One region of the Salinibacillus aidingensis genome, then DNA from elsewhere that is predicted to be linked to it. Evidence: riboswitches for the same ligand, from Rfam matches in the RefSeq annotation. Region 1 holds a riboswitch; each other region holds the start of a gene.
What was found. Region 1 has a riboswitch for S-adenosylmethionine ahead of ACZ5OK_RS06555 (LLM class flavin-dependent oxidoreductase). Riboswitches for the same ligand answer to the same signal wherever they lie in the genome.
Positions count from the first base shown of each region.

Region 1 (10,580 bases):
GCTGTAAGCAATACAACCGTAGAAAGGACGATTCCCAAAGCCAGTGCTCTCATTTGGATTTCCTCACTTTTTGATAAATAGTGTAAGCAATAAATAGAAATGGAATATAGACAAAAACCGTATAAAAACCCATTCGCGATACGTAATCACTTAATTTCATAATACGTTCATGTCCATTAATCAATGTATTGGCAATAAGTACGATGAGGAGGAAAACAATTACGGTTTTTCTTTGATTCACATGAAAAATACGTTTCATTCCCCGGGTGGCTGCCCACAGTGTAAGGGTCATATTAGGAAGGATAACCATTGCCCATGAGCTGATTCCGATATATTCAAAACGTTCCACAAAGGGCATCTCGATAATTTTCCAAATTCCAAGCGTCGGCCAAATAACCGTGCTAAGCTGCTCTTCATCATAAAAAACGAAGGCCACAATGGTTAAAGCTACGTAGATAAAAATCGTAAACATCACCCCAAAGTGCGCCCATTTATGAGCTTTCTCAGGATGTTTAATAAAAGGATAATAGATGAGCAGAGTAGAAAAACCTAAAAAGCTTAACGTCATTTCCTTTGTAGACAGCAATAAATCTTTAACCGAATGATTTAATACAGGCATTAAATTATGAAAATAGGCAAATTCCAAAGGGAACAGCAGCGTAAGCAGAAGATAAAGCGGGATCACCGTTCCCAGGAAGCATATGCCCGCCACAACCCGAAATCCCCCGTTAATCACATAATAAAAAAGTATGATAAATACAACCCCAAGATAGAGTACACTTATATGAGGAAACATCCACACTTGAATAATCTCAATATAAAGCCGAAGTGTAACTGCCGACAAAATCAGAAAATAAATTGAAATGAGAAATCCAAGCACCCCGCCAGCATATTTTCCAAAAAGGGTATTATGAATATCAAAAATGTCCTCATCCTGTTTCAGCATTTTAAAGCACATCCAGACAACGACATGGACTGCAATTCCAGCGATGATTACCGAAATCCATGCATCATAACTGGCATATTCAATGACGGCACTTTCAAAGCTTAAAATTCCGATCCCCACCTGAACCGAATGAACTAAAAAGAAAACTAAAAAGGACGATACTTTCAGGGTATCTGAAACGGGTTTACCCAACCTCCTCACCTCCTTGTCTATTATTCATCAATATCCTTCTTTTTCGTTGCTTTTTTATAGCTGTACTTCTCTGTTTGCTGTGTCTGAAGCTGTACCGGCCGCTTCGTATTTCTTGAAAACGGAAGGCGGATAATCGCATCCTTCATATCTTTTAGACGAGGAGGATAAATCGGTTCTAAAAAAGGTCTCCCTAAGGATGAAAGTCGCAGCAAGTGAGTGATTAAAAAACAGAAGCCGAGAACAACCCCCAGCATGCCAAATAAATAAGCAAAGATAAGAAATGGAAACCGAATCAGACGAATGGTATTGCTCATTTGATAGACCGGCGTTGTAAAGGAAGCCAAGGCCGCAAGCGCAATAAGGATTAACAGGACGTTACTTGTTAATCCGGCTTCAACTGACGCTGTTCCAATCACAATACCACCCACAATACCAATGGTTTGCCCGACCTTCGTAGGCAGTCTTGCCCCGGCCTCACGTAACAATTCAATCGTTAATTCCAAGAAGACCGCTTCCAGTATAGGCGGAAGCGGAACTACTTCCCTGGAGGTAATTAACGTACCCATTAAATCTTTCGGGATTAACTCATAATGATACGTCAAAGCAGCAACATATATCGGTGTCACCAGAATGGAGAAGATAACTGAAAAGAAACGGATAATTCGAAAAGCAGAGGCAATAAAAGGATTTAAAAAGTAGTCCTCAAATGATATAAAAAACTCAGTAAGATTGGCTGGTGCAATTAAGACATGGGGAGACCCGTCAGCCATGATGACGATTTTGCCCTCAGCCAAAACAGCTGCAGTGCGATCAGGTCTTTCTGTATCCAGCAACTGTGGAAATGGAGATTTTGGATTGTCGGCAATGATTTGTGTAATGTAGGAACTATCAATAAGGTGGTCAATATCGATATCTTCTACACGCTGCATGACTGTGTTGATGTTTTCCTCATTGGCTATTCCTTCAATATATAGCACCGCCACCTTTGACTTGGTCAATCTTCCAACCTTTACTTCCTTGATCATTAACTCCGGGATCGGTAAATGATGACGGACCAGATTTAAATTCGTGTCAATGGATTCGATAAATGCTTCCTTTGGTCCAATAACAGAAAATTCAACTTCTGGTACCGATACATTTCTCGTCTTCTTTAAAGGGGCATTGATGAGCAGACCCTGCTGATCATACTCATCCAGCCGGATCAGAATATAACCTCTTAACAATTTCGTTTGCATTTTTTTAACATCTTTTGTTGTCAGTACCTTTTCCACTGGAATGGATTCTTTAATCTCTTCCAGGGAATAATGCTTATACTCCTGTATATTTTCCAAAATATCTCTGTGAAGAATTTCTGTATCAATCAATGATTTATAAAAGGAAATCCAAATCTTCTGTTTTTTTATTGGCTCCTTAAAGTGCAAAAAATCATTCGATGTATTGCAGATATCTATGAGTTCAATAATATTTGAAGGCTCCAGGAGTGTATTGGATTGTTTTTTCTGTGCTGATTTCTTTTTCCCGAATAGTTTCATTGGCCAATCCTCACATTTTCCATCAGAATTCTGCAGTGGGTTGCTCTTCATATTTTGCCTGAACATGGCAGATTTATTCTTCAATGGTAAATGACAAAAAGAAAAGGCCACCTTCAATTTTTGAAGATAGCCTTTTTCTTTTACGCGTAAGCCTTTTGCCTGGCCTGATTCAGTTTTTCTCCCAAATATTTCGCCACTTCCAGCATTCCATATTGCTCTGCAACGGACTCTGCATCACTGTTGTAATTGGTATTGGTATTGATATCATAGGTATACAGATTTCCGCTTTTATCTTTAATAAACTCAATACCTGCTACCTGTATATTGTTGGCTGAAAGCACCTGCTCATATTGCTGCAAAACAGGGTGATCGAAGCCCTTTTGAATTTGGAACTTCGTCGGGGATGCCGGTTCTTCCCCTGCCGGACAGAATAAATCATCAATCGTGCAGGCATCGGCCGGACAAAGCTCAAAGCCCTCTGAAGTATCGACACGTACCGCATATAAAAACCTGCCACCAACAAATTCACAGCGGGTAATAAAGGATTCTGGTGATTCGATATATTCCTGAATCAGTGTAATACCGTCCACTGGCTCCTCAAAATCCTCACCTTCCACATATTCTTTCAATGCATCCACAGATTGAAAGAGCTGGACGCCAAGACCCTTTCCGGCACGGTTATGCTTGGTAATGAATTTCTGTCCTTCAAATGCCTCCGCCTTCCTGATTAACTCTTCTTTTCCAACCGCTGCGATGGTTTTGGGTGTTCGAACCCCGTGTTTTTCAAGCTCCAAATACTGAAGCACCTTGCTAACCTCTAATTGTAAGGCACGACTCCCATTTATGACCGTGCGTCCATAGGCTTCAAGCCATCCTATCACCGCGCTGGCCAGTTCAGGTGAATAACGATTTCCTCTCGTATGCGAGGAAGCACTCATCCGGTTATAAAAGATGCCCTCAGGGGGTTCCTCGGTCAAATCAATGGACCCGTGATCAAGCAGCCAGTCTTCATAGGGAATCTCCAACTCTTCCAATCTCTTAAATAAATGCTCCGTCCATTCTTCATTTTCATGGATGACATACACCTTACTCATCTAAACACTCCTTAAGATTAGTTTTGAACCTTTGCCCGTAATTCTTCTACCAGTGGCATAACCTGATTGGAAAATCGCTTCAGTTCCTCTAATTGCGGTGAACACTGTAATAACAGTAAGTCTACTCCGGCTTGCTCGTATTCTAAAATTCTCTCGGCAATCTGATCAGGAGTTCCGACAAGATTAGGCCGTAACCCACGATTGGAAACCGAATAATCCTGCAACTGAATCCTTTGCTCAAGCTCGGATTTGGAAGTGAAATCTTTAAAGCCTGCATATCCGCTCATATCCTCAACGGTCGTAATCCGTTCCAGTTCCTTCAGTGCCTCTTCTTCAGTATCCCGGCAAATGACATATGCTGCCATCCCAAATGATTGCAAGGGCTCCTTCCCTGCTGCTGTTCTGCGATTTTTCATATCCTGAATTTTACTGGCGACCTCATCTACCGTTCCTCCATGCATGACATACGCATCGCAGGCTGAGGAAATCACCTGCTTGCCTTTTTCACTCTCTCCCCCTGCATAAAGGACAGGGTTCGGCTTTTGCACAGGTTTAGGGGCCAGTTTCGCATCCTCTACCTGATAGAAGTCCCCATTATAGGAAAACGAATCTTCCGTCCACATTCCTTTAAGAATATCAAGAAATTCAGTTGTCCGGTCATAGCGTTCATCGTGTCTCGTGAAAGCCCCGCCGTATTGTCTGGACTCCCCTTCCCACCAGCCGGACACGATATTTAACGTAAAACGCCCCTTACTGATGTGATCAATATTGGCCGCCTGTTTTGCGGTCACTGCCGGATGATGAAACCCTGGCCGGACAGCCGTCATAATTTCGATTTTTTCCGTCACAGCAGCCAATGCCGCAGCTGTCGTCCAGGCTTCCAGTGAATCGTGCTCAATTCCTTTAATATCATTTAAATATAACTCAGCGATTAAGGTTGTATCATATCCCCACTTCTCTGCTGACTGAATCACTTCTTTTGCATAATCATAGGTAGGCGGCATCTGTTCATCCTTTACATTTCGAAGCCAGCCTCCAAAAATCGGTAACCAGAATCCATATTTCATGTTCTCCACTCCCTGTTGTGTTGTTATGTAAAAAATCAAAGGCGGAAGCGCCCGTTTAGCGACGTACGGACTGAACTGAACCGTAGGAGATAAAGGAAACACGACGAACAGCGTGAGTCGATGTTGACTTATCGGACGGAGGTGAAGGAAGTCACGCTAGTCGCTGGGCGCTGGAGCCGGACGTGGCCTCTCTTGTTTTCTAATCCACAAATAGCTTTTTTTATGATTTGCTGGATAAGAAAAAACTCTCTTCCAATAAGAAGAGAGTTGAAACCACTGTAATCGACTCGTCCTCTTATCTTTCAAGCACACTGACTTGATGGATTTGGCACAGTATTCTTTCAAAAAAGAACCTGCTGCCGAGGCTTCCAAGGGCCATTTCCCTCCACCTCTCTGGATAAGATTCCTATATAAAATTGTTAGAAAAATCATAAATCATAAAAGAAAAAATGTCAACCATACCAATTGGATTACTTCCCTAAAAGGAGTGAAAATTTTACCCCATTTCTTTTTAATATCATTAGAAATCAGGAGACAGCCGCTTACCCAAAAAAGCTTTTAAACGACTGCACCGTAGCTTCTCTGTTGATGGCTGCAATGGATGTAGTCAGTGGAATTCCTTTAGGACAGGATTGAACACAATTTTGCGAGTTTCCGCATTCTTCAAGTCCACCTTCTCCCATAAAGGCTTCCAAACGCTCTTCTTTATTCATTTCGCCTGTGGGATGTACATTTTTCAGACGAATCTGTGCAAATACGAAAGGTCCTAAAAAGTCAGTTTTTTCGTTCACGTTTGGACAGGCTTCAAGACAAACCCCACACGTGAAGCATTTGGATAACTCATAGGCCCATTGTCGGGTATTTTCATTCATGCGTGGACCCGGACCAATGTCATAGGTTCCATCAATCGGAATCCATGCCTTTACACGCTTTAACGCATCAAACATTTTCCCACGGTCGATAAATAAATCCCTTATAACCGGAAAGGTAGTCATTGGGGCAAGGGTAATCGGCTGCTCCAGCTGGTCAACCAATGTTGAACAGGCCTGTCTGGGCTTGCCATTAATCAGCATGGAGCAGGCCCCGCAAACCTCCTCTAAACAATTCATATCCCATTGCACAGGAGTGGTTTGCTTCCCATCCTTTGTCACCGGATTTTGCCGGATTTCCATCAGAACAGAAATAATGTTCATATTGGATCGATAAGGAATGGAAAACGTTTCTTCATAGGGCTCTGACTCAGGATGATCCTGACGGGTAATCCTGACCTCAATGTTATCCATGTCGCTTCCTCCTTGCAGAAAAAGTCGGTTTCACCAGCAAGAGAGGTAAATCGGCTTACTCGTGCCAGGTGCTTCCATCGTGGTCAACATCCAGATTTAAAGGTTCAATCCCTGCTTCTCTCCAGGCTTCCCATAACTCTTCAACCTGACGCTGTGAGCGAACAAACGCGATGCCACAATCTCCGCCACCTGCACCAGAGGATTTACCACTTCCTCCTATTTGCTCCGCTAACTCGGATAAACTTGCCAATATTGGTGTTTCTATTAGCATACCCACTTCTTTTCCTAATTTTACAAGGATGGCGCGATTTTTCTTTAAACTCTGTAAGGACAATGGAAGGTCATTTTCGTCAAAACCTCTGACCAGTCCTTTTACCGCCTCATGGCTTTCTTCCACGAAGGTATGGTAAATGTTTCGATGTTCCTGCTGTCCATGCTTCAGCTGTTTGATCATCGGCCCTGTTGAAGCCGCTTTTCCGGTCCACCCGGTACAGAGGCGAAGTCCATCGGGCGGATTTATAGAGCGAATGGATAAATACGGCCATGGCTGATCAACCAGAGCCCTGACAGAGGTCTGCTGCATTTGATCAAGGAGCCAGTCTGCCTGAAAAGCAGAATACTCGAGCCATCCCCCATAGGTTGATGCAGCTACATCAGCTCCGGATCCGCTCCCCTGCGTCTTAACATGGGCAAGCGTGGCAAGCTTAAAAATCAAATCCTTATTTACGTGAAAGGCATCCGTCTGCTTTTGGGCCAGCGCTAAAATGGACGATACCACAGAAACAACAACGGCGGCACTGGAACCAAGGCCGTATTTTTTACCCGAGGGATCATCGAGCTCACTTGTAACCGTTAGATGGAAGGGAGAAAGGTGTATGGATGCTTCATTCAGATAATCCTTCACAGCCATAATCGTATTTTGAACAAACCGTAATTTTTCATCGGTTTCACTGAATTCAATTGAATGGGAATTGGATACCCACGAAACCGTTTCAAAGCCTAAATCAGGAAGGGAAAATTTATATTGATTACTTGGTGTGATTTCTGCATAAACATAGCGGTTGACAGCGGCTACGATGGCATACTGATTCGGTTCCAGTACGGCATATTCACCTGCTATCATTAATTTTCCCGGGACTTTTATCTTGATGGGCAATGGAATTCCCTCTCTTTCAGATCACTTTAAGACCAGGCTTTTTTACAACTACAATCGATCTTTATCACGCATGAACTGGCCGTATTATCCCTTCTTCAAGTCTTGAGGGTAACCCAACAAGACTAAGTGGGGATAAACGTCCGGTAAATTCCTGATAAGTTCAACTAACCATCACTGGGGGATGGAGAATCCCCCAGTGATGGAAGTTTCTCTTTATATTCAATACCGGGACCAGGTCGACAGCCGTATATGCCTTTCACCATTTCCAGATTTTCCAGCTCATCCCGTATCTTCTGCTCGTCTTCCGGAAGACACAGAATTTTTACGTTAGGTCCTGCATCAATCGTATAATAAGCCTGTATTCCTTTATCTCTCAGATGCTGTACTTCTTCCATGACAGCCATTGTACTACTCTGCCAATAGGTAAATGGCGGATGGGAGCCCAGCATCGTTGCGTGCATTTTTAATGCATTGGCTTCGGCGACCTTTCCTAACCGCTCAAAGTCTTTCGTTCGTATCGCTGTTTTTATTTCTTTTAATTCATGGTCAACTGCTTCAAGCCACCCTGAATAAAACGGAGAGGTCTCCACTGTACGCTTCATCCCTTTACGGCTGGAGATCGGCTTTTCGTTTGATTCCAGCAGCACGGACAATACACGGACATCCCACTCCGTTTTACTCATAATCGGCACGGCATAGGAATCGGAACCATCAGTCCGGCTTCCTTTTTCCCATTCGGCAAATCCTCCAAAAACGGAACGGCACGCAGATCCTGATCCTTGACGGGCAAGGATGGAGAGGGTTTTCCTGTCCAAATCAAGACCCAGTGCCTTAGTTGAAGCTGCAGCCAAAGCGGCAAACCCTGATGCAGACGAAGCAAAACCTGCTGATGTCGGAACATGATTCACCGAACGAACGGCTGCATACATCTGTACACCGGCAAATTGTCTGATTCGGTCCAGATAGCTGGAAATTTTGGCAGACTCTGAATCGCTGGCGGTCTCCCCGTTAAAAATAAACGTATCTGTTTGTAAAGCCTCATCAAACTGAACTTCCGTGGTCGTATAAAAATGATCCAATGTGAGAGACAGACTGTTATTCATCGGTAAAATCAGTTCATCATTTCGCTTACCCCAATACTTAATAAGGGCAATGTTTGTATGTGCTTTCGCTACCGCCTTCATATTAAATCTCCTCTGCTTGCTTCATTCATCGATGCGGATTGGGACATTCCCAGGGTGAAAAACCATGTATCCTTTGCCCCAGCTGCTTTCAGGGAATCGGAAATACGCTCAGCATCCTCCATATTTTTAGCCAGGGCTACGATACAGCCCCCGCGTCCGCCACCTGTTAATTTTGCTCCCAATGCACCGGCATTCCGGGCACAGGTGACGAGCTCATTCAGGTTCCCATCACTGACGCCAAGCTTCATTAATTCCTCCTGGGCTTTGTTCAACAGTCCGCCTAATTTTTCCGGGCGTTCTCCGGCTAAAATGGATTTTGCCTTACGCGTCATGTCACCAATATATTTAATCGATTGCTTGGCTTTCTGGTAATGCTTTTCATATTTTTCCCGAACCGCTGTTACTGCTGCCCGTGTATCTCCAATTCGGCCTGAATCAGCCACAACCAGATTCAATGGTACTCCCATTTCGATCGGCTGAATGGCCTCCCCTTTCTTAAACCAAATAGGGACATCTCGTGACACACATTCCATATCAATTCCACTTGGATTCCCATGGGCGTATTTTTCAGCAATATCAACCAGATACATTAACATCTGGTGTGATAATGTCTTTTCAAAATAAGAAAAAAGGCTGCGTACGACCGAGGTAGCAATGGCCGCACTTGAACCCAGACCACGACCAATCGGAATCATGGATTTGATTGTAAAATGTATATCTTTTGCCGGTTTGGCTAAGAATTTTAACGATTCACGAATACATACAGCAATGCCCTCCAACCGGTCCGGAATCGTACCGAGCGGGCCATTATAAAAGTCACTGGATATGGTAATTTCACCAGCACCTTCTTGTACCGTTGATTTTACCATAAGTAATGGAAATGGAAGAGCAATCGCCGGCTCCCCATATACAACTGAATGTTCTCCAATTAAGATGAGTTTACTATGGGCAGTTCCCTCTCCCTTTATTTGAGAAGATGAACGCATAAACATCCCCCACTTCTATTCAATCAATTCTGTTTTTAAAATAACGTATTAACAATAAATGGTGCTGCATATAATGTCATAAACTGAACACCGTAGTTGACGCCTAACCGGTTAAGGACGCCTGCAACCAGTCCAATAAGCAGAACTCCGGCAACATTCAGCCAGCCTGCATCCATATAGGCGAGGAGAAGAACCAGCCCGAAAAACAAGCCCAGCATCGCCTCATGCGGAATACGCTTAAAGACAAAGCGGCAAATCTGCACCGCATACTTCACCGTTACAAAATACGTAATCAAAATCGCAATTCCGGCACCAATAATTGTCGCCCAAAAAAATTCAGACATTGATAAGATATGATGCAAATTATGGTCCTGTGTAAAAACTGGTGGTGCATTAAACAGTGCATGTCCAGGTCCAATAGCTGTTGGCGATAATGGAATGCCAAGTGCAATTAGTGGAATTAAAGTCCCGCTAATATAAGCCGCATTTGTTAAAGCATCCATCGATGAAATGGCACGTGCAGCCTTTTTGACCGGATCCTTAATCTTACTTGCCACAACCTCACCAATCATAATGGTCATACCCACAGGACTTAAGAAAAAGGTCCCCACACCTAATATGGAAGAAAAGAAGCTTGAAACCGTCTCATTTTTTGTCAGAATACGAAACGGATTCGGAAACCCCTTAATTTTTTTGCTGATTTTAAAGGAAATCTTCTTTGTATCGTGACGCGTTAATTTTGAACGTAAGTCACCATTTAACAATTCAAATAGGGTTAATATCACAGGACCAATAGTAATTCCTAAGAAAAAGGAGATAAATACCGTCGTATCCTCAGGAACAATCCCGACTCCCCAATATAAGTGACGCAGCCCTTGAATTAACAGAGCAAGCGGCAATATAGATACTAAGGCAAGCCACTTATTTTTAGTCATTAAGGCTAAAAAGATAGCTCCAAAAAAGAAAATGGGATCGGTATACTCCTTAATAACCTCCGAAAATTCGGAAAGAACATTTGCCAAAGCAAAACTGATAGGAATCGATACAATCGTTCCAATCACCGAGCCGGAAGCCATTTTTCTAATACTGGTATCCGCCAGTCCGTGTTTCTTCAAGACGAGGGCATGTTCTACCATTGGT
Region 1 covers NZ_AP043759.1:1,193,242-1,203,821, reverse strand. The annotation lists gene ACZ5OK_RS06575 (Ger(x)C family spore germination protein) at 1-53, opposite strand, end outside; gene ACZ5OK_RS06570 (GerAB/ArcD/ProY family transporter) at 50-1,138, opposite strand; gene ACZ5OK_RS06565 (spore germination protein) at 1,159-2,670, opposite strand; gene ACZ5OK_RS06560 (ATP-grasp domain-containing protein) at 2,811-3,764, opposite strand; gene ACZ5OK_RS06555 (LLM class flavin-dependent oxidoreductase) at 3,782-4,831, opposite strand; SAM riboswitch class I at 5,124-5,235, opposite strand; gene sdhB (succinate dehydrogenase iron-sulfur subunit) at 5,374-6,114, opposite strand; gene ACZ5OK_RS06545 (phosphomevalonate kinase) at 6,170-7,270, opposite strand; gene mvaD (diphosphomevalonate decarboxylase) at 7,435-8,454, opposite strand; gene mvk (mevalonate kinase) at 8,451-9,440, opposite strand; gene ACZ5OK_RS06530 (tripartite tricarboxylate transporter permease) at 9,476-10,580, opposite strand, start outside.

Region 2 (10,580 bases), 600 kb from region 1:
TCTGCCTGGTTTTCATCACAATCAATTATAAGGATAATCTCTGAGTGCTTCCCCTTAAGTATTCTTCTGTTCGTTTTAAAAACCTTTTCAGTAAAAAGACGTATAACAAATCCGACTACAAAACCTGTAAACGCACCGATAAGTCCCCAATATATCGGTCCCCACGCTAATTCAAAACCGATACTGGCACCAATTACCGAAAAAGCTGTTGCAAGTGCCAGACCAATATCAATAAGGGTAGTGCCATCTGAGCGATGTAGGGTATCAAAGACATTACGTTTTTCCTGACGGTTATCGAGTGGAACAGCGTATATCCTACTTTTGTTAATCCCGTTTTTCTCCAATGTAGAAATCGTTAATTCTAAAAATGAATGACTTTCAAACGTGGAAAACACTTGCACCATAATCACTTCACTTTTTGTCCTTTTAATATTTGAAATTCAGGATTTTGATAATTTTCTTTTAAAAATTTTCTCTGTTCTTTTTCATATAATTTGTTGTTTTCAATCGTTGCAGTATAGGAATCATATGTGGCAAAACCATAAAGTGATGGAAAAAACAACAACCACTCAGGATTCAAAACGGAAGTTGCCTTCTGGATTTCTCCCCAAAATAAAAAAGTAATAGCTTCCAGCGCGTGTGAAAAATAAAAAAAGGCCAATGACCAGATGAGGACAAAAGCTGCAGTCAGGATTCTGTGAATGTAAAGCTGACCTAATCCTGGCATAAATAGGGACCATACAAATGCTAAGAATGGATTTCGTTTATCTAAATAGTTAATTTCGATTGGCGAGATGACAAATGTATTATGTATTAAAACGGTGATTTTCCCGTTCGGCTAAAATGTACACCTTGTTCATGTCTACTGTTGTCCGGTAACTATCCCATATCGCAAACAAATAAACAGGAATATAAATTAACAGCCAGCGGGTATCCAATATATCCTTTGCCAGATCAATTTTTCCCTGGAATGAATAAATCATTCCCAGGTTTAGATTTGATTGGACATTCACGACCACCTCCCAAATAAATAACAGATACCCTCGTATATATTTTGATAGTAATAAATGTCCAAAACCAGGGAAAGCCATACTCCACCAGGCAACAATATAGGGATTCCTTAAATGAATTTGGGTCGTTCCCATAACACTGACAAGAGCTTTATATCTTCTGGCTGTATTATCATTTGTGTAATTTTGCATAAAATCCAACCTTATAACACTCGTTAGTAGTAAGTTTTCCGTTCAAAGTGGAACATATACGGCCGGGGGGACGGAGGGACAGGTTCCTTGTCCCTTTCAGTCAGTCTGGTTTTAAGGCTTATCTCCTTTAATCAGATGACATTAGCTTGGTGAATGCGTCTTTTTTTAATTTTATCAATTGATTTTGGATGAGTATCCATCAATTTATCAGATGAATCAATCAAAATGTAGAAAGTATCCGGCAGATCGAAGGTGATATCCGTTAAATTGTAAAGGATATCAATCAGCAATCTCCATGTTTCCGTCGAATTTCGTCATTTATCTGTCGTTTTACCAATCATATCAATCAAACTGCATTCTATCGGTCAAAAAATCAAATGTATCAATCCATTTCCATCAGGTATCGGTCAAATTCCAGTAAATATCAACCATAATCTTCAATGAATCAATAAATCAATAAACCAATCCATATATCCCCATAATCATCAATAAATCAATCAGCCGCATCCATCTGGCACCGTGCACCGGACAAATCCAACTGCCATAGCTGCCGAAAAGGGAAGATAAATGAAAAGAGGAATTGGCCCTATAAAGCCAATCCCCCTGTCATATTAAGCTATACCCATTCAATTTGAAATGCTGTCCCGCCTTTAATATAAGGCAGCAGGCGTTGATCTTCCGGAATGACCTGCCCAATGACATTAACCCTTTCGTCTGCGGGGAGAGTTCTCTTTGTGATTTGAATTTCTCCCTGATATCTTCCATATTTTTCGTTATCGACTGTAATCGATCCTATCGTTCTTTCTACTGTGTGAGATGGTTTTACTGGAAAATCCCCAATCAGGCCATATTGTCTGGATTCGGCTGAACGAATGACATCTCTTGCAGGGTCGAGACGGTTGGTTTGCTTTTCTAGTAACCGGTTTTTTATGTTCTCGTGGTCCGTATCGCATCTTGCTCTTAAACGAATAATCTGATTACAGTAGTCTGCAAATTGATGCTTGGAAGACTCATTAATTGATGGATCTCCAATTAAAATTTTATCGACCCACTTATTGTCCTGAAAATCCATAAAAGATGAGAAGCTTGAGCGATTCCGATGCGTTTCAATCGTTGGAAGCCCCTCAAAAACAGGACCTCTTTGTTTTCCATCTCCGGGAACAAAGGCCATAACTGTTAATCCTTCACTTTTCAAAAACTGATTTTTTTCATTAAAATCCTCTAAACTCAAGCCGGTTTCCGGGCGGGGATAGTAATTATGCCAGGCTTCAATGGTGGAAAAATCGGCTCCGTGTTTTCGTAAATTTTCCATGTTTCCATGAGTAATGGTACTGGCATTTAAGGCAACGGTCATTTTATTCGATAGCTGTGCAATGGTTTTATCAGAAATTCCGTAATCCACACGTAAGCCTGTCAGTCCCCATTCTTTTAAGCCAACCGCATTTTCCCAGTTAAATCCTAAATAGGATAATGACTTAGGAGAAATATCGGCGAATAATTCCATCCTGTACTTTATGGCAAGTTTCCCTAGGTCAGCGAGGCCCTGTTTATAATCTTCAGGGTTGTCCTCAGGAATGTGCAGGGAAGTAAAAATGCTGTTAAAACCGAGTTCGCTCATTTCTTTGATGTAGGTTTCCTGCTCTTCAAATGTTTGATTTGATAAATAGATTGATATACCGAGCATGATGTTCCCTCCCTTATATAAAAGAGGGAGAAAATGAATTCTCCCTTTATTATTGTCTAGGATTTTTATAAAATTACAGATTTGTTGATAAAAAATTATGAGTGGCCACGTCCGGCTCCAGCGCCCAGCGACTAGCGAGACTTCCTTCACCTCCGTCCGATAAGTCAACATCGACTCAACAAAGTTTCGTCGTGTTTCCTTCTCCGCGTGTTAACTGGCTGTAAGACCCCTTTAAGAAATAAGTGGGGGTCAACAGCCAGTAAACACCCGATTTGTTCAACTAACAATCAGTGGGGGATTACCCCCACTGATTGAAGTTTCACTTTATCTCCTCCGGCTCAGTCCAGTCCGTACGTCGCTAATAAGAAAAGCGGAGGCGACCGTTTAGGCCCGACGGCATAAGCAGAATATCCGGAGTGGCCGCTTTTTGGCCATGTAGGGTATTCTGCTTATGACCGCTTGGGCTTGGGAGCCGCAGCTGGACAGAGAAAAGCGGAGGCGACTGTTCAGGTCATGCGGGATAAGACGAAGACATGGAGTGGCACGGGTTTGGCAACGTAATGGCTTTGGATTATATCCGCCTTGACCTAGGAGCCCTAGCTGGCCAAACGGGCGCTACCGCCTTTGTTCTTAGTTCAAGTTATCGGCCATTTCTTCTTTAAATCCGAAGAAGTACGTAAAGATAAATCCTGCTATATAAGCGATGAGTAGTCCCAGGGCATATAATAGGAACTTGTTATCTACAATTAAAGGAATTAATGGAATACCAGATAGTCCGATTCCTGAAGATGCTGTACCTACAACTGCCTGGAAAGCACCGCCGAATGAAGCACCGAGACAAGCTGTGATAAATGGACGTCCCAGTGGCAGCGTTACACCATAAATTAAAGGTTCACCAATACCTAAGAATCCGGTAGGCAGACCACCTTTAATCACATTACGAAGGCGTTTGTTTCTGGTTTTGACAAAGATCGCAATGGCTGCACCAACCTGACTGGCTCCAGCCATCGCCAGAATTGGTAGTAAAGCAGTGGAACCAAGGGAATTAATGAGCTCCATATGAATCGGTGTAAGTCCATGATGGAGACCAAGCATAACCAATGGAAGGAAAAATCCACTGAGTAAGGCGCCGGCAATGGCACTTCCTAATGCACCGCCGAGACTTAATACAGCATTAATTCCAGCTGTAATACCGGTCGAAAGAATTCCGGCGAAAGGCTGAACAACTACTAAAGTGAGAAAACCAACAACTAAGATTGTCAATAAAGGAGTAAATATAATATCGACTGTATTCGGAACAACTTTTCTAAATTGTTTCTCAAAGAATACCATTAACCAGGCAGCAAACATGGCGCCAATTAAACCACCGTAACCGGGGGCTAAATCGTTTCCAAAAATAGTGATGTCTGCTAATGCTGGGTTCATCGTGATAATACCAGCAATACCACCTAATACAGGTGTTCCTCCAAATTCTTTAGCTGTATTCCAACCGACCATGATGGCTAAGTAGGAGAAAATACTGCCACCTAAAACAATCAGGATTTGCATCCAGGTTAAGGACGTATCTACACCTGAGTTATTTAAAAATCCGGCTGTACCATTGATAATACCAGAACCTACAATACCTGGAATGAGCGGAATGAAAATCCCGCCAATTTTGCGAAGGAGATTCTTAAAGGGTGTATTGTTTTTTTCTTTAATTTCTCCTTTTTTCATACTGGCAAGATCATCCTCGTTTACATCGAGTTCCTCACCCATTTGGATTCCTGTTATTTTCGTGATATGGTCAGAAACTTTGTTAACGGTTCCAGGACCAACGACAATTTGCAGGGTGTCATCCTCAACAACCCCCATAACACCTTCTTTTTCTTTTAATTCGTTAATATTTGCTTTTCCATCGTCTTTTAAATTAAGTCGTACACGGGTCATACAGTGGGTAAAGGATTGAATATTTTCTCCTCCACCAATTTCATCAAGTATCTCCCTGGCTAATCTTTCTTCCTTTCTCTCTTTCGCCATTAGGTTTCCCCCCTAATCATTCATCCTATTTTGTGTAACGTATAAACCCTTTTGAATCAGCTAATTTTTGAACCGCCTGATCATAGGTACAATTTAATAGAATCATAACGATAGCTGCTTTAACATTGTGATGAGCTTTTTCGAAATGCTCATCAGCAGTGTCATAATCAACGTTGGTTGCTTCCATAATGATTCGTTTTGACCTTTCTATTAACTTCTGATTGCTGGGCTGCACATCCACCATTAAGTTTTGATAAACCTTGCCTATCCCAATCATTGCTGTAGTTGTAATCATGTTTAAGACAAGTTTCTGTGCTGTACCCGCCTTTAATCGAGTTGAGCCTGTCACTACTTCGGGACCTGTTACCACTTCAATAGCTACCTTGGCTAATGTTCCAATTTTAGACTTTCTATTATTACTGATGCTGACAGTGTTTGCGCCTATATGATTTGCATATTCCAACCCTCCAGCCACATAAGGTGTTCGGCCACTGGCTGCTATTCCAACGACGGTATCATGTTTTGTTAGTGAAATGGCTTTTAGGTCATCACCTCCTAAATGGTCACTGTCCTCAGCACCTTCAACGGCATCGGTAATCGCTTTCATACCGCCTGCAATTAAACCTTGAACCATTTCATGAGATACACCAAAAGTGGGAGGGCATTCTGAAGCATCAAGTATTCCTAATCTACCGCTTGTTCCAGCTCCGATATAGATTAATCTGCCACCTTGATTAAACGATTGAATGACAAAGTGTACAGCCTTTTCAATTTGAGGAATTTCTTCGGCAATAGCTGCTGGAACCTTATGATCCTCCTGATTAATCGTTTGCAGTATTTCTTTGATCGATTTTGTATCAATATCCATACTGGCAGGGTTCCTGGTTTCTGTTGTTAATTTGTTGAGCATCGTTTAACCCTCCTAGGAAATCGCTTTCATACCCACATTTTATAGGTGGTGAAACTATATGTCAATAAATCTATTAAAATTTATGAAATTAAGTTTCATATAAGTCAAAAAATCATTCCTTGAAGAATCAGATCATTATCTTCTAAGTCGAACAACTTCATTTCTGGCTTCATGATATTGAGGCAGGACATCCTCACCCATTGCCTTGAAAACACTGAGATACAGAGCGTCAATAATCGTCAGCTGGGTCATTCTGGACGGAATACTTCCAATTCTGTAATCATGTTCAACTATGGGGGTGCACAGGCGAATATCAGCTTCTTTATAAAGCGGTGATTTATCCAGGTTCGTGATCGCAATGACCGTTGCCTCTTCTTTTTGGGCAAATCGGGATAATTCCAATACATCTTTCGTTTTACCAGACATACTAATGGCGATTATGATATCGTTTTTCTTTAAATAGGGAATGGAGGATAGCAGAAAGTGAAAATCATGATGAGCTGTACATGGATAGCCTAATTTTGTGAATTTATAAAACCCATCGACAGCTGCCGTTGCTGAACCGCCAACGCCATAGAAAACGAGCCTGTTCGCGTGTTGGATAGTATCAACGGCATTCTCAAACTCCCTGCGATCCAAAGACGTAGAAATGGCCTCAATGGCAGATGTATTAACGTGGGTTACTTTTTGAAAAATGTCATAGGGCTCACTTTTATCCTGCAAAAAATTAAAGTCTGTCAGATTATCCTCACTCATGGCTAATTCTTTGACTAACTCCAGTTTAAACGTTTTGAAGCTGCCAATCCCAATAGATTTGCAGAAACGGACTACACTTGATTCACTCGTTCCTGACTTCTGGGCAAGCTCCTTTGTTGTCATATTTGGAACAAGGTCCGGATTTTCCAATACATATAATCCCATCTTTTTTTCTGCTTCAGAAAGGGAGGGGAGGTTTCCTTTAATTCTGTTCAGTAATGTGCCCATATACAATGTTCCTCTCTTTATATAATAATCAATATTATACAGAATATTTAGCCGAGTTGTACAATCCGTTTAAATTGATTGCTGCAAAGGATGAGCTTTAAAGGCAGAGCGCAGACGAACTTTTCTGTTACTCTTTGAAAAAACTTGAAAAATTATCTACTTGAAAAATAAATTGCAAACGCTTACGATAAAATCGTGAGACAGCTTAGAATTTTTCGAATCTATCAAAAGGAGATTTTTACATGAAATTGCAGACGATTATTCCTGATCATGAACGTCTTTTTCTGGATAAGGATGTTCCCGAAGCCTATAAAACCGATCATTCCTGGAAAGATGTTGCTGCTGTAAAAGCTGTAGCATTACCGGAATTGGAACAGGAAATTATAGATTTAGTCACCTATGCCAACCAGGAGGACCTTACGATTATTGCACGGGGAGCTGGAACAGGTGTAGCCGGATCTCAGGTGCCAACTAAGGGTGGAGAAGTAATCATTGATGTTCACCGGATGAACCGGATTCTTGATCTGGATGAAGAGACGATGACGTTAACGGTAGAACCAGGTGTAAAACTACAGGAAATTCAGGAATTTGTGGAAAGGAAAGGCTATTTTTACCCACCTGACCCTGGCTCAAAAAATTCAACCATAGGCGGTAATATAGCTACAAATGCAGGTGGTATGCGTGCGGTGAAATACGGCACCACGAGGGATTATGTACGTGAGCTTGATGTTGTATTGCCGGATGGTCAAAAAGCCACATTAGGAAGCCTGAATATCAAGGACAGTTCCGGCTATGACTTAAAGGATCTCTTTATCGGCTCAGAAGGAACCCTGGGAATTACAACCAGGATAAAGCTGAAAGTACTTCCGATGCCAAAATATAAGCAGTCTGTGATACTGGCTTTTGATTCGTTAAAAGCGGCTACTAATGGTGTATTATCGATTTTAAAAAATGGGGTGGAACCTGCAGCTTTAGAACTATTTGAACGGGGAACCATTGAATATAGTGAGAAATTTACGGAAAAGAAGCTGCCAAGTCAAAAGGGAGACGCCTACATCTTAATGACGTTGGATAGTAATGAGCAGGAGGACCTTTCACGCAGGGTCAGTTTTACAGAAAATCTATTAAAAGGACAGGCGGCGGAAATCCTTCCGTTATCCACGCCGGAAGAGGAGGAAAAAGCCTGGTTCCTGCGTGATCATATTTTAGTAGCCTTAATGCAATTTACAGAGTTCGAAATGCTGGATGAAGTCGTACCAATTAATCGATTTGCTGAGATGATCAGTTATACGAAGGAATTGCAGGAAAAGCATGGGATAAACGTGATAAACTTCGGCCATGCCGGAGATGGAAATATTCATACGGTCCTAATGAAAGAAGGAATGGATGAAGCTGCCTGGCAGACAAAACGAAAAGCCTATCTGGATGATCTCTACAGCAAAGTTCATGAATTAGGCGGTCTCCCTTCTGCTGAGCATGGCATTGGTGTCATTAAAAAGGGATATTTGGAGAAAATGAGTCAGCCAGTGGAAATCCAATTAATGCGTAAAGTAAAAAGAGCTATTGATCCGGACAATCGCTTGAATCCAGGGAAGGTTTTCTAATGTTTTGATCGTAGTGGTCAACCGTAAAACTCTGTTCAACGGACTAAAAATATGATAGGATTAAAATAATTGAATAGGATATCCAGAGTGACTGAGAGATCTGGCTCGTTGACGTCACAGCAACCTGCTTTACGCAAGGTGCTCCTACCAGCAAAGCCTGTGCTTTGAATGATAGATACGGAGGAGAAGCTTCTTTATGCATTCAGGGCATAAAGAAGCTTTTTTTATACCTGTAAAGGAGTGAGTCAAATGGACGTTTTTATTAAAATGGAAAAGTTATTGAATTATCCGAGGAAGAAGCAAAAGAAATCAGGAAGCAGGGAAAACCGGTTACCGAGATCACAAAGAATATGACACAGGAAGAATTGGAAGCTTTTAAAAAAGAGAGGTATCAGAAGTTTATCAAGCCAGTGATGGAGTACAATCAGGAAAAACTACTAGCCAAGAAAAATACAGAGAGAAAGAAGGATGAAAAGGAAATGGAAAGTAAAAAGACATTAAGCTTTGAATATGGCATACAGAAAACTGGTGATGGATATAAGGTTGTCAAAACTCTCGGAAACTTTAAAAGTCATGAAGAGGCGCAGCAGGTAATGATCGATTTGGTGACAGGAAAAAGAACGGATATGGAAGTTATAAATCAAAACAGTGGAGGCGATGGACGATAAAAAACATTTTTGCGAATTGAAAAAGTACAGCACCTGCCGAGCTTTCGTCTTCAGTTATTCACTATTAATTTGTATAATTAGTTTGACAAAGTGGTGAGAATGGTCAAAGTGAACGGCCGTCTTACGATTGCAGCAGGGGAGCAAACAGGAATGATTATAGGATGCTTTGGTTTTTTTGCATTAATCGGATTAATCATCTGGGCATTTATTATTCATCCCTTGATGGGAGCTGTGGCGCTTTTGGCAGGGGCTGGACTTGTGATATGGAACTGGTCCACTTTAAATGTCATCGGGGGATTGTTCCTCATGGCAGCTACGATTTGGGGATTTCAAGTTCACTGGATCCTTGGGGTCATATTTCTTATCGGCAGTTTCTTTATCCTTGGTGTTGATCAAACAGCGAAAGAGGAAGAAGAGGATAAAGAGCAAGCGATTAAAAATCTGCAGGAACAGAAAAACTTTGAGATATCTCACCAATTTGACGGTGAGAAAAAGCAGGTACTCGCTATTGATGAGGATGCAGAAAAAATCGCATATTTAAATGGCACAGACCACCGCCGTATATATCCAATCAGGGAGATTCTTGATGTACAAATGACTAAAGATGATAAGCAGGTTATTAAATCTTCAACAGGTATCAGTACATCGGGTGCAATTCTTGGTGGAGCAATTGGCGGCGGTGTTGGAGCAGTCATTGGCGGTCGCCGTAAGAAACATCGTGTTGAAGATCGGGTAGAACGTATTTCCTTACACATTGTCGTCAATGACACAAACGAACCGACGATCATTTTTGATTTATATAAGGGTTCATTGAGCCGAAACGACAGCAGCGTAAAGGGAGCCTATCAAAAGGCGGAGCAGCTGTATGATTTGCTGCTGGTTTTGAGAAGACAGAGTTAATGTGAGAAAACATCTAGAGTTCATTCGAGCAAAGCTTTTCTAATATGTTAAACCCAATGTGGTCAAGGGAGTCCTTTTTAGAAAAACTTGGTGCATAATTTGAAAGAATGACAACACCTGACTGTTTTTCTTTGTTAAAGCCTATGAAGCTGGAATATCCACCTGTTCCTCCATTGTGCCAAATGACACCTTTTTCTTTATCAATAATCCAATTCATACCTAGGCATATACCCGTCTTATCTTCAAATTGAACGGAGTGTGTCTGTGCCAAAATATCATGGAATTTATCCCCGGATGTTCCTAGATGACTGGCAAGAAACGATAACTGATCTTTTATGGTAGATCGTAGGGCTCCGGCTCCCGCAAGTGTTTCTTTAAAGACTCGTAGTCTGCCAATGATGGAAGATGTTGATCAATAGGATGATTAGGGTCGAGCTTATTCTCAGCAATTGCCTTCGTTAATAATGAAGCAGTAAATACTTTAGTGATAGATCCTATCTCGTAAATCAAGCTTTCGGGAGCATTGCCCTCAAATCCATTTCGATTTCCTTCACTAAAAATTTCCCTTTCTTCTTCCTTAATGACACCAATATTCAGAACGAGATTGGG
Region 2 covers NZ_AP043759.1:595,663-606,242, forward strand. The annotation lists gene ACZ5OK_RS03325 (hypothetical protein) at 1-401, opposite strand, end outside; partial or broken gene ACZ5OK_RS03330 (hypothetical protein) at 407-1,202, opposite strand; gene ACZ5OK_RS03335 (DUF871 domain-containing protein) at 1,819-2,886, opposite strand; gene ACZ5OK_RS03340 (PTS transporter subunit EIIC) at 3,517-4,905, opposite strand; gene murQ (N-acetylmuramic acid 6-phosphate etherase) at 4,931-5,815, opposite strand; gene ACZ5OK_RS03350 (MurR/RpiR family transcriptional regulator) at 5,951-6,799, opposite strand; gene ACZ5OK_RS03355 (FAD-binding oxidoreductase) at 7,042-8,403, shown strand; SAM riboswitch class I at 8,479-8,581, shown strand; gene ACZ5OK_RS03360 (hypothetical protein) at 8,754-9,071, shown strand; gene ACZ5OK_RS03365 (hypothetical protein) at 9,171-9,971, shown strand; gene ACZ5OK_RS03370 (serine hydrolase) at 9,985-10,371, opposite strand; gene ACZ5OK_RS03375 (serine hydrolase) at 10,305-10,580, opposite strand, start outside.
Region 2: linked by a shared signal. The riboswitch ahead of ACZ5OK_RS03360 (hypothetical protein) and the one ahead of ACZ5OK_RS06555 (LLM class flavin-dependent oxidoreductase) in region 1 are both predicted to bind S-adenosylmethionine.

Region 3 (10,580 bases), 1.7 Mb from region 1:
GAGATTTTCTTCTATTTTTTACTTCCCTCTTTTCCTATTAAAATCGAGTTCTTTTTTTAAAAAAATACCATATTAGAGCGGACGGAGGGGCGTTTCCCTCCGTCCTTAGCCTGCCACCACTCGAAAATTTGTCGAATCAGGAAGCCGTGAAACATTTGTGAAACAATATTTTTCGGGTGGTGACAGGCACCAAAACCCAATCAAACCCAGCGACTTGTCACAACCTTCTGTCTCGTATAAAAGGCTAATCCGTCTTTCCCATTAGCATGCAGGTCACCGTAAAAGGAGTCCTTCCAGCCTGAGAAGGGGAAAAAGGCCATTGGTGCTGGTACACCTATGTTTACGCCTAACATGCCAGCATCAATCGTTTCCCGGAATCTTCTGACCGCACCTCCATCGTTAGTGAAAATGCAAGCCCCATTGGCAAAACGGGATTGATTGGTTAATTCAACGGCGGAGTCAAGGTCTTTTACTCTTGCTATCGATAAAACGGGCGCAAAAATTTCATCCTGCCAAATTTTCATCTCTGACGTTACCTCATCAAAAATCGTCGGGCCGATGTAATAACCATTTTGCTGTACGACCTCATCATTACGGCCATCACGGACAAGTTTTGCTCCTTCTCTTTCACCGGTCTCAATATATCCCAGTGTTCGCTGCTTATGTTCTTCCTGAATAACAGGGCCAAGAAACACCCCATCATCCAAGCCATTCCCGATTTTTATAGTATTTGCTTTTTGTATAAGCAACGAAATCACTTCGTCAGCCACACTTTCTTCAACAGCAACAACCGAAGCAGCCATACACCGTTCACCAGCAGACCCGAATGCAGCATTCACGATTTGTGTTGTTGCGTGTTCCAGGTTCGCATCACGCAGAACAATCGAATGGTTTTTCGCTCCGGAAAGTGCCTGGACCCGTTTTAAATTGTCCGTACCTCGTTTGTATACATACTCGGCGACTGGTTGGGAGCCCACAAATGAGATCGCGGCAACCTTTTTGTGGTCTAATAACCCATTGACGACATCCTTGGCACCGTGAACAATATTAAAAACTCCCTGTGGCAGCCCTGCTTCTTCTAACAACTCAGCCAATCGATTCGCAAGCAATGGGGTTTGCTCGGATGGTTTTAAAACAAACGTATTTCCTGTTGCAATCGCCATGGGAAACATCCAGCAGGGAACCATCATGGGAAAGTTAAACGGAGTAATGCCGCCAATGACCCCAATCGGATAACGATAAACCCCCGATTCCAGTCCATCAGCAATAGACGGCAACTGTTCTCCCATCATTAATGAAGGCGCACCGGCCGCAAATTCTACATTTTCGATGCCGCGTTGAACCTCTCCCTGTGCTTCCTTAAAACTTTTTCCGTTTTCAATCGTGACAATTTCAGCTAACTCATCCTGATGATCAACAAGCAGCTGCTGATATTTAAAAAGGATTCGAGCCCTTTTTGGAACCGGAACCTCCCTCCACTCCTGAAATGCCTCAAAAGCAATCTCAACAGCCTCATGCACATCTGCCTGGGAAGATAGCGGAACCTCAGCGATCACCTCCCCTGTTGCTGGATTATACACCTTCTCACTATACTGGGATCCAGCTTCTACCCATTTCCCACCTACATAATTTTTTAGCATGGTGCCTGTCACCTCCCGAATTTTGTCGATTATTGTTGAACGCTAATTACTTAAAATACCATTTGCGCAGAGATAATCCGATTACGACTAAACATGTTATAAATCCATAGAGCCATAAGGAAAGCATCGTATTTACGAAAATGACTGCTCCCTCCTTCCTCTAATTTGCTTTCGAGCCTTCTTTTTCAATCTCATACATCATTCGCGGCTGTGGGTCTTTCAGCACGCGAGCCAATACCACAATCGTAAAAATCCCGATAGCCGTCGAAACTGCACCCGCAGACATGGTACTTGATATCATTCCTCCAAAATAGATAACCAGATACGAGAGGAGTCCCACGATCATCGACACCTCGGCTGCCCGTGCAGGTGCTTTTTTCTTCCCGTAAACCGCATACAGGATAGGTCCCATCGTCCCGGCTGCAACCCCTGACACGCCAATCCACAGCACATCTCCCATAAAAACAGGAGGCTCTAATACAATAAGAAAAGCAATCAGGCCAATCAATGGAACGGACAAGCGACTGATTTGCAGGGCTATTTTTTGCGCTTTTTGTTCACTGACATTCACGATTTTCCTTTTTACTAAAACTTTAAGAAAAATATCGTTAGCAAAAACGGTAGAAATAGACACAAATAAACCATCAGTGGTTGACATGGCCGCTGCAAGAATAACCACACCAAAAATCGCTACTACTACAACAGGAAACGCCCATACCACATATTCCATTAAAGCAAGGTCGGGGGCTGCAACATTTCCCCCTAGTGCTGCTCTGCTAAACAATCCTCCAAATAAAACAAAAAGGGAAAAAGCAGATGCAATGACATAAGTCAGGATCATTTTCCCCAGATCCCGTTCGTTTTTCAATCCAAGCACTTTGTTAAATAAGTGTGGGGCAGAGGCAAAGGCCCATTGGATGACGATGGCACCTATCACGAGACCAAAGGAGTGAAAGTGAGTCGATTCCGGATTAAATACCTCTACTAAATGACCACTCTGATTAGCCAAATCGTTTGTAATCCCTGTAAAAGTGGCGGAAATACTGCCTTCCCAAAAGATTACAATACCTGACACAACTATAAACAAACCTGCAATGGCCATCATAACCGCCTGAACCGCATCCGTATAAATATCAGCAAAGGCTCCACCTGCAAACACATAAATAACAACAATAGCTGCGATAAACACAAGGCCGCCCGTATAAGACATATCGAGTAAGTATTGGAAAATTCTAGCCCCGGCAACAAATTGGGCTGCAATGTAAAAAATGTTGAACAGCAAAATCAGGCCTGTGCCTACCCGGATGATGTCACTCTTGTAAAAGTCCCCCAGCCAATCTGGCAATGATAGGGACTTTTGGCCATTATTCAGCTTTCGCACTCGTTTTGCTACCATTAAAACACCGATGGGACCTCCGCCAATCATGGCTAAAAAGAGCCACAGGTTTGAGTATCCCCAGGCATGGGACCAGCCGGGATATCCTAAAAACGTCGCTGCACTTAAATAGGTAGCCGCAAAGGATAACCCGAGTACATAGGGCCCCAATTTTCCACCGCCGATTGCAAAGTCTCCAACACTCGTTGTCTTTCTGGCACTAAGTAACCCTAATACGAACATTACCACCAGAAAGACTCCAAACCCGATCCAGGTATAAAGCGTTAACGTATCCATTTCCCTCTCCTTTCCATATAAAATATAGTCCTACCGATTTATGGACTGTAAACCGAGCTGTTTGGCAGGGTGATGCTCCGGTAAATGGGCATAGCCCTTTCCAAACATATTTTCACGCAATGTGTTTCCTTCGTATTCCGTTCGATAAATGCCTCTTCTTTGTAATTCAGGTACAACATAATCAACAAATTCCTGAAGGGTACCTGGTGAATAAGTTTGCGCGATATTAAAGCCATCTACATCACCGTCGAACGCCCACTGTTCCATTTTGTCTGCAATCTGTTCAGGCGTACCAATAAACTTCACCGTCCCATTTCCTAAACCATGATTTTTAACGGCTTCCCGTAACGTCCATTTCTTATTCGGGTCTTTTGCATACATGTCCAGATTCCCCTGCACCGCATCGGTTTCCATATCCTCTATATACTGGTCCGGATCGTATTTGGAAAAATCAATCCCGGTATGGCCGGATAAGAGGGCAGCAGTACCTTCATAGCTAACATGGTTCGTCAGGTCCTCAAGTTTCGCATACGCCTCTTCCTCTGTGGAACCAACGATGGGTAAGATCATTGGGAAAATCAGTACCTCATCCGGATTACGTCCCTGAAGTTCTGTTCTTCTTCGTATATCAGCCGAATATTCCTTTAAAGCATCTAATGAATGATTTTTGGTAAACACGGCCTCTGCATGTTTGGCGGCAAAATCTCTTCCTCTTGGAGAAGCGCCTGCCTGAAATAATACGGGTGTGCGTTGCGGCGATGGCTCGACCAAGTGAGGGCCCGGGACATTAAAGAACTCTCCTTCATGGTTGATTAAATGCACCTTTTTAGAATCAGCAAACGAATCATTCTCTCTGTCATAAATCACACTGTCCCTCTCCCAGCTGTGCTCCCACAATTTATAAACAACCTCCAGAAACTCATCGGCACGATCATATCTAAGATTCTTAGGCAGACGCCCCGAAAGCCCCAAATTGACAGCCTCACTCTCCAGATAAGAGGTGACGACATTCCAAGCAATCCGCCCCTTCGTTAAGTGATCCAACGTTGACAACTGTCTCGCCAACGAATAGGGCTGTGCATATGTGGCGGATATAGTAGGAGCAAATCCAAGATTATCTGTCACGGACGCCATGGCTGAAATAGGAATAAGCGGATCATGGGCCGGGAGCTGAACTGCCCCGCGGGTCGCCGCACTGTGTGAGTTTTCATAAACGCTGTAAGTTCCAAGCACATCGGCAATAAAAAGAGCATCAAACTTTCCCCGCTCTAATGTTTGCGCCACCTCTATCCAATAATCCAGACGATTATGCTCGGTCCCTTTGTCCTTTTCATGTTTCCATAAACCGGTTGAATGAGGGGACGGCGAATTTTGTATAAAACCATTTAAATGAATCTGCTTACCCATACATCATGCTCCTTTTTGAGAGATTTTTTATACTTTAAAACGACTGCCAAGAAGACTTACCCGGCGCAGTAGATGAGATTTTTATGTTCTAGTCTGACGGAAGCCGATGATGCTGCAGACCGTGCTGGACACGGGACATAGCCATTATGATGCGATAAACGTTCAACTCCGGCTTGCCGTTTTCAAAAGGCCCGGCAATCGTAAAAGGTTCACACTAGCTGAATTCTTTAAGGATGGTCCATTCGTCAGCCTCTGTCATAAGCATTCAAGGCATTTACACTGTGGGCAATGGCAGAACCAGCCTTTAAAGCAACCGCAACAAAGATCGCTTCCGAGATTTCCTCCAAATCAGCACCTGCCTTCTTCGCATTTTGGGTGTGAAGGTCAATGCAATACGCACAGCCTGTCGTGTGGGCTGAGGCAACCGCAATGAGTTCCTTTTCTTTCTCGGTCAATTCCTTGGTTTTAATGGCTTGCTGGTCAAAATCCAAAAAACTCTTGAATGTATCCCCGCTCAGTTCAGCAAACTCCTTCAAACGATTGAAATAGGAGGCCTTATATAGCTCCTCATCCCCAGCTCCATCAAAGGCATTCAAAGCATTCACCCCATGAGCTGCCGCAGAACCTGCCTTCAAAGCAGTCGAAACAAAAATAGCTTCTGAAACCTCTTCCTTTGATGCTTCCTGTTTTTTTGCATTTCCAACATGAAGTTCAATGCAATATGGGCATCCAGTTACATGGGCGACACCAACAGCAATCAACTCTTTTAATTTCACGGATAATTTCCCGGGGGCCAGTGCCTGATTGTTAAACGCAAAAAACTTTTCAAATGCTTCTGGTGCATGTTCTTTCAATTCTGTAATCCGGCTAAAGTAGGACTTCTGGTATAAGCTATCTGTTTTTGTTGTGGTCATTAAAATCTCTCCCTTTTGATTCGTTTTAAAATTCAGTTTCCGCTATTGCCATTCACATAAATCGATACTGTTCACATAGGTTTACTTGGTTTAATGCAAATAATAGCCCATGAATGTTCTCCACCCCTTCTTTTTGGGAATTAAAAAAACCTCTGCCGATGAGGTAGAGGTTTTAAAAACAACATCATCTCATCTTTCAAGCAAATGCTTGCTGGAATTAGCACCTTGTTACATGCGTAACGGTTGCTGCGGGATCAACGGACCAGTTTCCTCCCCCGACTCTGGATAAGAGATTCATATTTAATTTTAAATTGAATTGTTCACATCATATCGGTTATATATTAAATCTGTCAAGTGGGAATGTTTTTATTTTTCTGAAATAGGACTTTTTGGGGGGACGGAGGGACAGGTTCCTCGTCCCTGGGGGGTGCCTCCCTGGGGTGGTGCCTGTCACCACCCGAATAATATTGTTTCACAGAATGTTTCACAATTAGAGGATAAGACATTTTGGATTAATAACATATCTATCAAAATTAATAATTAAATATAAAAAAACAAGGCTTGTAGCAATCCCCCCACAAGCCCACATCCTGTCCACCTGTTCCCCCGTCCCTATATTGTCGTCACATCCTGGATATGAAGTATTTTAATAATCTGAATATAGGGTTGTTTGATACCTATGATATATAAAATTTTCTGGTATAGGAAGTGGTTTTATCAACCTGATACGATTATCTTTTGGAAGGGTATTAAGCTCTTAGTTTGGTTTGTTTTGTAGTTGGTTTGATGCTATGTATTACAGGGGGACTATCACAGATATAATTTCGTCTGATTCTCAGATTCACTGCTTAACACTCTATTCTCAATCGCAATCAAATGATCATCAAAAAGAATCAATAAATCTAACCGCCGATGGTCCCTCAACTGGTATTCTCTAAAAAGTTGAACATTTTTTATCCCGGAAATAGTTTTTCCCGAAATCCACTTATATAGTTGGGCAAGTGCCTCGTGACCTATGCCTTTGATTTCGGGATTTAATATAAATTGCTAATCAGGTTTTCATCATAGGCTCTATTTGTAACGGAAAGGAAGGTTGGCGTCTGTTCAGAATATGCTTGCTTGATTTCGTCTGCTTTCCGGACCAATGACCTTAATTGATCAGTGTATGAGATACTTTTATTAAGGTTCATATCTTGTAACTCATAGATAGATCATGAAGATTTGGAAATGCTTTTTTCATATATTCCTAATCGGCACTATATCTTCCTTACAAGACAAGGGGAACGGGCCGCTTCTCATTATTTCAAATCTTTAAGTTATCGTGAATTAATCAGGATATTAAAGCAGGTGGACCTGGAAAATACAGAAGAGAAAGAGCGGTTTTTGTACCAGGAGTTTCTCACGCATTTGGAGGGGTATATTGTGGATAATACAGAAAAACAGTAGGAACTAAGCCGGTTGTATTTGAAGCATCATGATATGATTGATGAAATGGAAAAGGCCTATGAAAACCAAAAACAAAACTTCCTGAAAAATTTAGAAAATCTGCTGAAAGAGTATTGGGAGACGGGAAAATGGGTATATGATTTTTCGGTTAAGCGCGGCTATCAGCAAATTCGTTTTTATGAGTGGAAGCATTTAACTCCAGACGTTCATGTTGAGTTACATGTACACAAAGAAAGTATATCCAGCAAAATCAAATTGTAGTGATGATTGATATAGAAGGATTGGGAAGAAACGAACTATTGCATGCCGCGAGAAAAATGATAGACAGTGATTTAAAAGAAGAGATGAGTAACAGGAATATGGACTGGAAGGTTCTGAAACGCCCAGCTGCACTGGTAGAGAAGATAAATAAATCTGAAGAGGACATTTTTTGGGATGCACATTCTCTGGCGGATTTAGTTAAGGAAATTGTTGAGGATTTTAATGTTGTATTAGAATCTTTTAATCGTCTGCTAAAAGAGAGGTAATACCTGCGCTTTCCAGAAATGGTCATTCTCACAACCCCTAATAGGTAGGCTAAAGTGTGACATCACGACATGATGTTAGGGCGATATCTATGGATAAAACGATTGAATCGGATTATACAAACGGAATTTATCTGCACTTTTCTTTACAGTAAAATATAAAACACAAACAGAGGGAGAAATATGTTGAACTTCATTTACATAATCATCGCTATATTTATTACGGTTTTCCTAATTTTCCTTTTCTTTTCTTATAGAAGTGAGAGTAAAGGAGATCAAGAGCATCCTCTTTTAATTGCTCTTTTTGTTTCCACAGTATTCGGGCTATTAGTTTCAGTCATTATTTCGATTTGTATATTAGCTTTAACGGGTTCATTAAACTTGATAAATGAATTTCTAAACTTATCCTTAAATCAGAAACAGATCATTTATTTAATGTTATGGTACTTAGTTTTCAGTTTTTTCCTTGAGGCAAATTTAACCAGGATTTTATTATCCTTCTTTGGCTATTCGAAAATTTCATACTTCGTGAGTGTGAGTATACTTAGAATTTTATATTTGCTGGCTGTTGGATATTTATTATCTATTGACCTTGATACGAACATTACAATTGCTATAAGCTTTGCGCTATTTCTGTATTTAATTGATTTATTGGTTCTGCACTATAGAATAGCAGTGTGTAAAGGTGGGTTATATTCTGCTATGATTTGAATTTATTCCCCTCCTCCCTTTCTACAACGTGAGCTTTCTAAATCTATTAAAAAAGGCCTTACAAACGAATAATAACCTTTGTTCTATCATAAAGTAAAATAACTCATTATGTAATAAAGGGAACTGATTGAATGTCTTACATTAAAAAATATATTGCAAACCGCTACATCAATCCAAAACCAAACCGGAACAGATACTTTAATGGTTTCCATATTCAAAAACAAAAACGCATAGCTAGGCCATTTTCTTCTTTTTATCCTGAACCAGAAAAAATACAAAAAAAATCCACCGATCGATAAATCAGCGGAATTTTTCTTTATATCTTAGGTTATATAATTCATTAATGGTTCTTGCCTTCTTATCTTTATGAGAGTTCTTGCTAAACCCATACGCTGGCAGTCCCAAAAGTTTTGACCTTGCAACAATTTACCGGTGCCATTGAAATTGGTCGCCATCCTGGGTTATTACCCTTTACATTTCTTACTCCTAAAAAGTATTTGGAGGAGTAAGGACTCCTTGACCTGGTTAAGAGACAATATATTTAAAAAAACGTATCCCGTAAATCATTATATTTTGATTTACGGGATTTATTGCTAAAGCAATCAGGCCCGTGCATATCGAGTATTGCCAGGTATTGAACCAAGAATATTAGAGGCTGGGGCAATTTACCTGTCCTCTATGTCCCACCCCTAAATCAGAATTCTCTTAGCTTATTTTGAATTCCTTACCTGAGCAACCTTCTCCACATATCTCTCAGCTAAATTTTGCAGTGCTTTCCAATCCCCTTGTTCAATTAATGTTTTATTGACAAGAGAACCGCCGATCCCTGCTGCAACTGCTCCCGCATGTATAAAAGCACCTAAATTATCTAAATTCACTCCACCAGTGGGCATCATCGGAACTTGGCTAATAGGTCCTTTAACATCTTTAAAGAATTGAGGACCAACAACGGTAGCCGGAAATACTTTTACCATATCAGCACCCCATTGATAGGCTTGATGGATTTCAGTAGGAGTAAACACCCCAGGAATCATTAAGATGCCTTGATTCTTTGTATATTCTATTGTCTCTCGATCTAAGATAGGAGCAAAAATAAAATCAGAACCAGCCTCAATAGCTTCTTTTGCTTGTTCCTTATTTAAAACCGTTCCGGCTCCAATTAGAATTTTGTTCCCATGAACCTGTTTTAGCTCACGAATCATTGCAGATGAATTATCTGAATCCATAGTAATTTCGATACCAGAAACTCCACCGTCCACAAAAGCTTGGACGAGTGGGGGGACCTTTTCAGGATCTACTTTTCGTATAACCGCTACAATACCCGACGTTAATAATCTATTTAAAGATGCTTGATTACTCATTATGGTCTCCTTTCCAATACCTTGTCTACAGCCATTTAGACACCAGAGTAGGCCATAAACCCACCATCTACCGGTACAGTGACGCCTGTTACAAATCCAGACATGTTTTCATCCACTAACCAAAGCAAAGTTCCGAGTAAATCTTCAGGCTTACCGAATCGTTGTTGTGGTGTATGACTAATAATTTTATTGGATCGTTCAGTTAAAGAACCATCTTCGTTTAGTAATAGATTACGGTTTTGATCCGTTAAGAAAAACCCTGGTGCAATCGCATTCACACGAATACCAACGTCCGCCATGTGAACAGCCAACCATTGAGTAAAGTTGTCAATTCCCGCTTTTGCTGCACTATATGCTGGTACCTTGGTCATCGGAGACGGTGCACTCATCGATGACATATTAATAATGGTTGCGCCCTTACGATTGGCCATTTTTTTCAAAAAGACTTGAGTAGGAATAAAGGTCCCGACTAAATTCAAATTGAAAACAAATTGAAAGCCTTCTGTTGTCATATCGAAAAACGTAGATATATCTTTATTTCTTAAATCCTCTGGCTTTAAGGTTTCATTTGTAGTCGTTCCATCAGGATGATTTCCGCCTGCCCCATTAATCAAAATATCACAGATACCTAACTTTTCTGTAATGATTTCTTCTGCCTTACGAACACTTTCAATATCTAGAACATCGCAGGATATAGCTAAGGCTTCTCCTCCAGATTCCTTGATATCTTGTTCTACCTTTTTACCAGATTCTATAGTACGGTTTAAAATTGCAACTTTTGCTCCTTGGCGGCCAAGCTCACGAGCCATAGCCCCACAAAGCACCCCACTTCCTCCTGTAATAACAGCTACTTTTCCTTCTAAATTTTCATTTAGCTTTAGCAAAATTATTCTCCTTTTTCTTTT
Region 3 covers NZ_AP043759.1:2,885,444-2,896,023, forward strand. The annotation lists gene ACZ5OK_RS15060 (CoA-acylating methylmalonate-semialdehyde dehydrogenase) at 201-1,640, opposite strand; gene ACZ5OK_RS15065 (sodium:solute symporter family protein) at 1,801-3,312, opposite strand; gene ACZ5OK_RS15070 (LLM class flavin-dependent oxidoreductase) at 3,343-4,719, opposite strand; gene ACZ5OK_RS15075 (carboxymuconolactone decarboxylase family protein) at 4,965-5,633, opposite strand; SAM riboswitch class I at 5,820-5,925, opposite strand; gene ACZ5OK_RS15080 (PD-(D/E)XK nuclease family protein) at 6,444-6,674, opposite strand; gene ACZ5OK_RS15085 (hypothetical protein) at 6,861-7,079, shown strand; gene ACZ5OK_RS15090 (hypothetical protein) at 7,098-7,340, shown strand; gene ACZ5OK_RS15095 (hypothetical protein) at 7,343-7,606, shown strand; gene ACZ5OK_RS15100 (bifunctional 4-hydroxy-2-oxoglutarate aldolase/2-dehydro-3-deoxy-phosphogluconate aldolase) at 9,025-9,675, opposite strand; gene ACZ5OK_RS15105 (SDR family oxidoreductase) at 9,711-10,559, opposite strand; gene uxuA (mannonate dehydratase) at 10,562-10,580, opposite strand, start outside.
Region 3: linked by a shared signal. The riboswitch ahead of ACZ5OK_RS15075 (carboxymuconolactone decarboxylase family protein) and the one ahead of ACZ5OK_RS06555 (LLM class flavin-dependent oxidoreductase) in region 1 are both predicted to bind S-adenosylmethionine.